2 regions of the Alloalcanivorax sp. C16-1 genome follow, and region 1 is predicted to be linked to the other one. Evidence: predicted binding sites of a transcription regulator. Region 1 holds the regulator's gene; the other holds the start of a gene.
What was found. Region 1 encodes LexA, which represses DNA repair genes until DNA is damaged. Its sites were predicted from a motif close to TACTGTNTANNTANACAGTA; they were not measured.
Positions count from the first base shown of each region.

Region 2: the regulator LexA is predicted to act here: its motif matches at 2,890-2,909, upstream of uvrA (excinuclease ABC subunit UvrA).

Region 1 covers NZ_JBKFTK010000002.1:502,533-507,463, reverse strand. Annotated here, with positions in the region: gene topA (type I DNA topoisomerase) at 1-1,368, opposite strand, end outside; gene ACLD0W_RS09540 (universal stress protein) at 1,709-2,158, shown strand; gene ACLD0W_RS09535 (cyclic nucleotide-binding domain-containing protein) at 2,173-2,826, opposite strand; gene lexA (transcriptional repressor LexA) at 2,930-3,544, shown strand; gene ACLD0W_RS09525 (DUF1499 domain-containing protein) at 3,669-4,055, shown strand; gene ACLD0W_RS09520 (TatD family hydrolase) at 4,052-4,888, shown strand; gene ACLD0W_RS09515 (DUF6482 family protein) at 4,904-4,931, opposite strand, start outside.
Region 2 covers NZ_JBKFTK010000006.1:75,786-80,716, reverse strand. Annotated here, with positions in the region: gene uvrA (excinuclease ABC subunit UvrA) at 1-2,870, opposite strand, end outside; gene ACLD0W_RS16515 (LuxR C-terminal-related transcriptional regulator) at 3,005-3,652, opposite strand; gene ACLD0W_RS16510 (MFS transporter) at 3,836-4,931, shown strand, end outside.

The DNA of each region.
Region 1 (4,931 bases):
CGAGGCCTGGGGCTGGATACGGGTCCAGCCGTCGAATTTGAGAATGCGACCACGGGCTTTCAGCTCGTAGCCGTCCGCTTCCGCCGTGATCGTCGTGCTCAGGTATTCCGCCGGCGGCATCTGGCAGGCGATGAACTGGCGGCGGATCAGCTCGTAGAGGCGCTGGGCGTCGCGCTCCATGTCCTTCAGGCCGCTGGCTTCGCGCTTCACGTCGGACGGGCGGATCGCTTCGTGGGCTTCCTGGGCGCCCTCGCGGCTGGAATAGCTGATCGGCTTCTCGGGCAGGTACTGGCTGCCCAGTTGGTCGTCGATCCAGGCGCGGCACTCATTGACCGCGTCGGCGCTCAGGTTGGTGGAATCGGTCCGCATGTAGGTGATGTGGCCGGCCTCGTAGAGGCGCTGGGCCATCATCATGGTTTTCTTCACGCCGAAGCCCAGCCGGGTGCTGGCCGCCTGCTGCAGGGTGGAGGTGATGAACGGCGCCGGCGGCTTGGAGCGGGTGGGCCGCTCCTCGCGCTGGGTGATGGTCAGCTGGCCGGCGGCCTTCAGGGCGGCGCGGTGCTTCGCCGCGTCGTCGCCGTTGTTGGGGCGGAAATTGTCGCCGTTGTGGCGGGTCACCTGCAGGCGGATCTCGTCACTGGCCTTGGCGGTGCTGTGGGTGTCCGCGTGCAGCTCCCAGAATTCCTCCGGGGTAAAGGCGCGGATCTCGCGCTCGCGCTCCACCACCAGCTCCACCGCCACCGACTGCACGCGGCCGGCGGACAGGCCCCGGGCGATCTTTTCCCACAGCAGCGGCGAGATCATGAAGCCCACCACCCGGTCCAGGAAGCGACGGGCCTGCTGGGCTTCCACCCGGCTCATGTCCAGCTTGCCGGGTTTCTCGAAGGCGGCCTGAATGGCCTTCTTGGTGATCTCGTTGAACACCACCCGGTCGAACCGCTCGCCCTCGCCGCCGATCACTTCCCGCAGGTGCCAGGCAATGGCCTCCCCTTCGCGGTCCAAGTCAGTGGCCAGGTAGATGCGGTCGGCATTGGCGGCCAGACGCTTGAGCTCGTCGATGACCTTTTCCTTGCCGGGCAGGATTTCGTAATGGGCGTCCCAGTCGTGTTCCGGGTCCACCCCCATGCGGTTGATCAGCTGGGCCTGGGCCTTCTTCTTTTTATAGGCTTCCCGTTCTTCCTTGGGCAGTGACCGGGTATAGGCGGCCTCCTTGGCACGCTCCTTGGGCGTGGTCTTCTTGGCGCCGCCGCTCACCGGCAGGTCGCGCACATGGCCGACACTGGACTTGACCACGAAGTCGTCGCCCAGATAGCGGTTGATGGTCTTGGCCTTGGCCGGCGACTCCACGATTACAAGGGACTTACCCATTCGTTGCTCACCCGATCATGATGCGGATATCCAAAAGAAACCTCCGTAAAACCCGTGGGCCGCACGGGATCGCCGTGCCGGTCCAAGTGTCCGGAGGTGCCGCCGGGCGGCCTTCACGGCCCCGGCGGGCGCCTATTTAGACAGCGCCGGTATTGTCCGGTCAAGCGCGGACCGCCCGGCGGGCCCCGACCGGGTGCCCGCCGGCGGCCGCCGTCAAGGCCGCCGAAGCCGCGCCAGGCAAGGCTTTGCCGCCCTCGCCGGGCACCCTTCAACGGCGGGCTGGCGGCGGGCGCCGGGCAAGTTATACTCGGAAGCGACACCGAGCCACTGGAGAAACATCGTGTCCGCACCCTATCGCAAGGTCCTGGTGGCCATCGACTGCAGCGACGAGTCCGCGGAAGTGCTGGCCCGCGCCGCCGGCGTGATCGCCGGCACCGAGGGCGAACTGCATCTGATCCATGTGATCGAGCCGCTGGCGCTGGCCTACGGCGCCGACGTGCCCATGGACGTGACCGACCTGCAGAGCGGCCTGGTCAAGCAGGCGCGGGAAACCGCCTGCAACTACGCGCGCCAATATCAGGTGCCCAAGGAACGGGTGCATGTGGAGCTGGGCTCCATCGAGAAGACCATCGTCGACAAGGCCGACGGCCTGGACGCCGATCTGATCGTGGTGGGCAGCCACACCCGCAGCGGCCTGGCCCTGCTGCTGGGCTCCACCGCCCGCGGCCTGGTGCCCGGCGCCCACTGCGACGTGCTGGCGGTGAAGATGGATCGCAAGAAGAAGGAATAGACCGGGCCGGCCGGTCAGGTGAGCTGGGCGTTGCCGGTGGTCCCCGGCGGGCGATGATTCCACCGGTACAGCAAATCCGCCAGGGCCCGGGCCTGGTCCCGCAATGAGGCCAGTTCCGCCTCGCTGTCCCGCTCGCCGGTGAACACCGGCACCTTGCGCAGGTCGGCGGCCAGGCCGGCGTCCGGGCTCTGCATGCGCCGCACCTCCACCGCCCAGCGGATCTGGTGCACCAGCATGTGAAAAAACGCCAATCGCGTGGCCAGGGTATAGGGCGTGTCGCGATCGTCGTCGAAATCATTGAAATCCAGCCTGGCCAGCACCGCTTCCCGGGCCGCGTCCGCCACCTGGATGGTGGCGCTGCGGGCGCGCCGCAGCAACAGTGAAAGAGTGCCGAACACCTCCCCCGGCGACACGTAATAAAGCACCGCGTGCGGCGGCGCATCGTCCAGTACCACCAGCTGGCCGCGCAGCAGAAAATACAGGCTGGACTCCACCTCCCCGGCGCGGATCACGGTGTCCCCGGGGGCCGCCTCGACCAGTTCGGTGCGCGCCAGCAACCGCGACCGCTGGGCCGGATCGTCCCGGGCCACCTCATTGAAAAACGGCACGCCGGCAAGCAGTGTCTCCACCCGTGACCGGTCCGTTTGCTGCCAGTTCGCCTGTCGCATCGGTTCCCTTCTCCCCCCTGATGGGCTCCATGGTACTTCCAAAAACACTGGACATATAATACTGTTCATATTATCAGTGTCCGAGACACTCCAGGAGAACGTTATGAGCAGCACGCTAACCGCACGCCAGCAACAGGTGCTGGACTGCATCCGCGACTCGCGGCTGGAAACCGGCATGGCCCCGACCCGGGCGGAAATCGCCGAGCGCATGGGCTTCCAGTCCAAGAACGCCGCCTCCGATCACCTGCGGGCGCTGGAACGCAAGGGTTACATCCGTCTGCACAGCGACCGCTCCCGCGGCATCCAGCTGCTGGAAGCGGCGCTGGAGCACGAGGACGAGCTGCCGGTGGTGGGCAGGGTGGCCGCCGGCACGCCCATCGAGGCCATCGAGAACGTGGAGCGCACCGTGCCGGTGCCCCAGGGCCTGTTCCGGCAGCGCCCCACCTACCTGCTCAAGGTGCAGGGCGACAGTATGATCGACGCCGGCATCTTCGACGGCGACCTGATCGCGGTGCGCAAAAGCCAGACCGCCCTGTCCGGCGAGATCGTGGTGGCGCGCATTGACGACGAGGTCACGGTGAAAACCCTTAAACTGAACAAGTCCAACGCCACCCTGCTGCCGGCCAACGAGGCCTACGAGCCGATCCGGGTGCCGGCGGACGAACTGATGATCGAAGGTGTTTTCGTGGGACTGATCCGTGATCCGAACCGTCACTAGAAAGATCGCCGCCGCCCTGTGCCTGGCCGGGTTGATGCTCGCCATGACGGTGTCGGCCGGCTGCCAGGGCGCCCGAGAAGAGGCCCGAATCCAGAGTACTGAAAGGTCAGTGGAGAGACCGATTATGTCGGACACCCGTTTGCTTGCCCCCTGTCCGTCGTCACCGAATTGCGTGTCCAGCCTGGCGGATGACGACCGCCATCGGGTGGCGCCCCTGCCCGGCGCCGGCACCCGTGCCGACAGCCTGGCGCTGCTCGACGCGGTGCTGGAGGACTGGCCCCGGGTCAGCCACCGGGCGGTGGGACCCGCCCGGGTGGAGGCCCGCTTCACCACCCGCATCCTGCGGTTCGTGGACGATGTGACCTTCTATGTGCACGAGGACGGCGTCATCGAAGTACGCTCCGCCTCGCGCATCGGCTATTGGGATCTGGGCGCCAACCGGCGTCGCGTGGAAGACCTGCGCGAGCAGCTGGAGGCCCGGCTGCAGCCCACGCCCCGCCCCGCTTCATGAGTATCACGGCAGGCACCCCGACCGCCCGCTGGGCGGACATCGGCGTCAATCTGGGCGACCGGCAGTTTCGCGATGACGGCGAGGCGGTGCTGGAGCGTGCCCGCCAGGCCGGCGTCGAGCTGATGCTGCTGACCGGCACCAGCGTGGCGGAGTCCCGGCAGGCCCTGGCTCTGTGCCGGGACTTTCCCGACCGGGGGCTGCTGGCCACCGCCGGCGTGCACCCGCACAACGCGCGCTGCTTCGACGATGACGCCCGGGCGGAACTGGCCGGGCTGCTGGACCAGCCGGAAGTGGCCGCCGCCGGGGAGATGGGCCTGGACTTCAACCGGGACTTTTCACCCCGCCCGGACCAGGAGAAAGCGTTCGAGAGCCAGCTGGCGCTGGCGGCGGACAAGCAGCTGCCGGTGTTTCTGCATCAGCGCGACGCCCATCCGCGCTTTCTGCCCCTGCTGCGCGCCTGGCGCGACCGGCTGCCCGCCGCCGTGGTGCACTGTTTCACCGACCAGCGCCGGCCGCTCTACGACTATCTGGACCTGGACTGCTACATCGGCATCACCGGCTGGGTGTGCGACGAGCGGCGCGGCAAGGACCTGGCCGCGCTGGTGCCGGACATTCCCGCCGACCGGCTGCTGGTGGAAACGGACGCGCCCTATCTGCTGCCCCGGGACCTGCCGGAGGCACCGGCGGTGAAACGCCGCAACGAGCCCTGCCATCTGCCCTGGATCGGCCGCCGGCTGGCGGCGCTGCGCGGTGAGGAGGAAGCGGAGCTGGCGGCCCGCACTCTGGCCAATACCTACCGTTTTTTGAACCTGCCAGCTCCGGATCGCGACTGAAGTCGCGATCCTTCTTCAGGCGCGGTCCGCCCGCCAGTTGAAG
Region 2 (4,931 bases), on a different contig from region 1:
GCCCGGCGCGCCGCCGCTTTTTTCTTCCTGGCGGCGGGGCGTTGGGCGGCGCCCAGCATCGGTTTGAGGAAGCGGCCGGTGTGGCTGCCCTTGGTGTCCGCCACCTGTTCCGGGGTGCCCTCGGCGATGATGCGGCCGCCGCCGTCGCCCCCCTCCGGGCCCAGGTCGATGAGCCAGTCGGCGGTCTTGATCACATCGAGATTGTGCTCGATCACCACGATGGTGTTGCCGTGGTCCCGCAGCCGGTTGAGCACGTCCAGCAGCAGCTGGATATCCTGGAAGTGCAGGCCGGTGGTGGGCTCGTCGAGAATGTACAAGGTGCTGCCGGTGTCCCGCCGGGACAGCTCCCGGGCCAGTTTGACCCGCTGGGCCTCGCCACCGGACAGGGTGGTGGCCGCCTGGCCCAGCTTGATGTAGCTGAGCCCCACATCGAGCAGGGTCTGCAGGCGGCGCTGCAGCGCCGGCACCGCGTCGAAGAATTCGCGGGCCTCCTCGATGGTCATCTCCAGGACTTCGTAGATGTTCTTGCCCTTGTAGGTGACTTCCAGGGTCTCCCGGTTGTAGCGGCGGCCGTCACAGACCTCGCAGGGTACGTAGATGTCCGGCAGAAAGTGCATTTCCACCTTGATCACGCCGTCGCCCTGGCAGGCCTCGCAGCGGCCGCCCTTGACGTTGAAGCTGAAGCGGCCCGGCTTGTAGCCCCGCGCCCGCGCCTCCTGGGTGCCGGCGAACAGCTCCCGCACCGGTGTGAAAATGCCGGTGTAGGTGGCCGGGTTGGAGCGCGGCGTGCGACCGATGGGGCTCTGGTCGATGTCCACCACCTTGTCCAGGTGCTCCAGCCCCTCCAGCTTTTCGTGGGGGCCGGCTTTCAGGGTGGACGCCTTGTTCAGCTTGGTGGCGGCCAGCGGGTAGAGGGTGTGGTTGATCAGGGTGGACTTGCCGGATCCGGACACCCCGGTAATACAGGTGAACAGGCCCAGTGGCACGTTCAGCGGGTCGCCCTTGAGATTGTTGCCGGTGGCGCCGAACAGGGTCAGCCACTGGTCCTTCTCGTTCCCGTGGCGGCGCTCCGGCACCGCGATGCGCTTGCGGCCGGAGAGGTAGTCGCCGGTCAGCGAATCCTTGTTGGCGGCCACCTGCCTGGCGGTGCCCTGGGCCACCACGCGGCCGCCGTGGACGCCGGCCCCGGGGCCGATGTCGATCACATAGTCGGCGGTGCGGATGGCGTCCTCGTCGTGCTCCACCACCAGCACGGTATTGCCCAGATCGCGCAGTCGGGTCAGGGTATTGAGCAGTCGCTCATTGTCGCGCTGGTGCAGGCCGATGGAGGGTTCGTCGAGCACGTACATCACCCCGACCAGGCCGGCGCCGATCTGGCTGGCCAGCCGGATGCGCTGGGCCTCGCCGCCGGACAGGGTTTCGGCGCTGCGCTCCAGGGTCAGGTATTCCAGGCCCACGTTGACCAGGAACTGCAGCCGGTCGCGGATTTCCTTGAGGATCTTCTCGGCGATCTCGCCACGGCTGCCGCTCAGCTTGAGGTTGTCGAAGTGGGAGAACGCCTTGCCCACCGCCAGGCGCACCACCTCGGGGAGCGTGGTCTCATTGATATAGACATGGCGGGCCGCCTCGCGCAGCCGGGAGCCATCGCAGCTGGGGCAGGTGGAGGTGGACAGGTAACCGGCCAGCTCCTCGCGCACCGCCTCGGACTCGGTGTCCCGGTAGCGGCGCTCCATATTGGGCAGGATCCCCTCGAACGGGTGGTTGCGCTTGATGATGTCGCCGCGCTCGTTGAGGTAGCGGAACTCCACGTTGTCCTTGCCGGTGCCGTACAGAATCTTGCGGCGGGTGGCCTTGGGCAGCTTTTTGAACGGCTGGTCCATGTCGAAGTCCAGGCTCTGCGCCAGCGCATTGAGCATCTGGAAGTAGTAGACGTTGCGCCGGTCCCAGCCACGGATCGCCCCCTCCGCCAGGGACAGCTCGTCGCTGGTGATCACCTTGTCCTCGTCGAAGAACTGCTTCACCCCCAGGCCGTCACAGCTGGGGCAGGCACCGGCCGGGTTGTTGAACGAGAACAGGCGCGGCTCCAGTTCCGGGATCGAGTAGCCGCAATGGGGGCAGGCGAACTTGGCGGAGAAGGTGGTTTCCTCGCCGTCGCCGTCCATGGGCGCGATCACCGCGATGTCGTCGGCCAGATTCAGGGCGGTTTCGAAGGACTCCGCCAGGCGGTTCTGCAGGTCGCCACGGACCTTGAAGCGATCCACCACCACTTCGATGGTGTGCTTCTTGTTCTTGTCCAGGCTGGGAGCCTCGTCCAGATCGTGGATGCGACCGTTCACCCGGGCGCGGATAAAGCCCTGGGCGCGCAACTCGTCGAACAGGTTCAGATGCTCGCCTTTCTTCTCGCGGATCACCGGCGCCAGCAGCATCAGCTTGCTGCCTTCCTCCATGGCCAGCACCTGGTCGACCATCTGGCTGATGGTCTGGGCCGCCAGCGGGGCGCCATGCTCGGGACAGCGGGGCTCGCCCACCCGCGCGAACAGCAGCCGCAGATAGTCGTAAATCTCGGTGATGGTGCCCACCGTGGAACGCGGGTTGTGGCTGGTGGATTTCTGCTCGATGGAAATGGCCGGGCTGAGGCCCTCGATGTGGTCCACATCGGGCTTTTCCATCATCGACAGGAACTGCCGGGCGTAGGTGGACAGCGACTCCACATAACGGCGCTGGCCCTCGGCGTACAAAGTATCGAACGCCAGGGAGGATTTGCCGGACCCGGACAGCCCGGTGATCACCACCAGCTTGTCGCGGGGGATGTCGAGATCCACGTTTTTCAGGTTATGGGTGCGCGCGCCCCGAACCAGAATGGTATCCATGAGATGGCGAGCCCTCGGCTACTGTCAAAATGAACAGTGCAGTATAGGCGAAAGATCGTGAAGGGGAAAAGAAAGGTCGACGCTGCGGGAACGTCCGGCGGGGGGAACCGGACGGCGGGCCGGACAGCCCGTGATCAGAGGTTTTCCTGGGCCCAGTTCACCGCTTGCAGGCGATTGGAGGCGTTGATCTTTTTGAAAATGTTGTAAATGTGGGTCTTGATGGTGTGCGGGCTGAGGTTGAGCACCTTGGCGATCTCGGAATTCTTGGCGCCGGTGGCCATCACCTTGAGCACCTCGATCTCCCGGTCGGTCAGATTGACCTCGTTACGCGCGAACGTTTTGTTGAAGGCCCGGCTTTTGACCAGATATTGCTGCAAAACCTTGCGCGGGAACCAGAGCTCGCCCTTGAACATGGCCTTGATGCCCTTGGTCAGCAGATCCTGGGGGCAATCGTGCTGGAAGCCGCCGTTGACCATGGGCAGCCCGGCCAGCCGGGTCAGGTCGTCGTCATGGTCCACATTGAACACGCCGATGAGGATTTCGTTCTCGATGCGACGGTCCACATCCATCAGGCGGGTGATCACCTGGTTGACGTCCACGGAGTGAAAGTCCACCAGGAACAGGTTCTGTTCCACGCCGCCCACGTCGTGTTCGTCCACCTGATCCACGGATTTCACCGCCATGGCGGGGATCGAGGCTTTATCGAGAAATTCGGTCAGCAGCGCATTCTGCAGGTGCTGGCCACCCACTACATACACTCTTTGTGCAGTCAGATTGTTCATTCATTCGTCCATGACACAACCCGGAGAGCCCGGGGGGCTAAGAAGAAAAACTGAATCAAGTCATCAATTTATCACCGCTTTCACGGGGGTTCAATTTACTATCGACAGCGATTTGCACGTCACCCCGCCGTCCTGGAATCTGCTACACTTCCCGCCCATTTCTCGTAGCACCGACCCTCGACCATGACGGACGCTTCCCGGGCCGCCCTGCGGCGCACCGAACTGACCACCACCGGCTCCCTGGCGGCGATCTTCGCGCTGCGCATGTTCGGGCTGTTCATGATCCTTCCGGTTTTCGCGGTTTACGGCACCGGCCTGGAAGGCGCCACACCGCTGTTGATCGGCACCGCCATCGGCGCCTATGGCCTGATGCAGGCGATCCTGCAGATTCCCTTCGGCATGCTGTCCGACCGCTTCGGCCGCCGCCCGTTGCTGCTGGCTGGCCTGTTGCTGTTCGTCGCCGGCGGCGCGGTGGCGGCGCTCAGCGACACCATTTACGGGGTGATTATGGGTCGTGCCCTGCAGGGCGCCGGCGCCATCGCCAGCGTGATCATGGCGCTGATCGGTGATGTGGTCAGCGAGCGCCACCGCACCCGCGCCATGGCCCTGATCGGCATGTCGGTGGGCGCTTCCTTTATCCTGGCGCTGATTCTGGGGCCGGTGCTGGCCCATTGGCTGGGCCTGAGCGGTCTGTTCTGGCTTACCGTGGTGCTGGGCACCCTGGCCATGGGCGTGGCCTTCTCGGTGCCGTCGCCCCAGGTGCGCGCCAGTGAGCCTCTGCCGGCCCGGCTGCGTTTCCGCCGGGTGCTGGGGGATCGCAATCTGCGCCGCCTGGATCTGGGCATCATGGTGCTGCACCTGACCATGACCGCCTCGTTCGTGGTGCTGCCGCAGTTGCTCAAGCACCGCCTCGGGCTGGACCTGGACCAGCACAGCCTGCTGTATCTGGCGGTGCTGGTGAGCAGCTTTCTGGCCATGGTGCCGCTGATCATCGCCGCCGAGCGGCGTGGCGCCCTGCCGGTGAAGCGCGCCGCGGTGTGCCTGCTGATCGTCGCCGAGGTGCTGCTGGCCCTGGCCGGGCAGACCCTGTGGCACTTCGTGCTGGCCCTGTTCGTCTATTTCATGGCCTTCAACCTGCTGGAGGCCCTGTTGCCGTCCCTGGTGGGGCGGGCGGCGCCGGCCGGTACCCGGGGCACCGCCATGGGCGTCTATTCCACCAGCCAGTTCCTGGGCGTGTTCATCGGCGGCCAGTTGGGCGGCGCTCTCTATCAATGGGTGG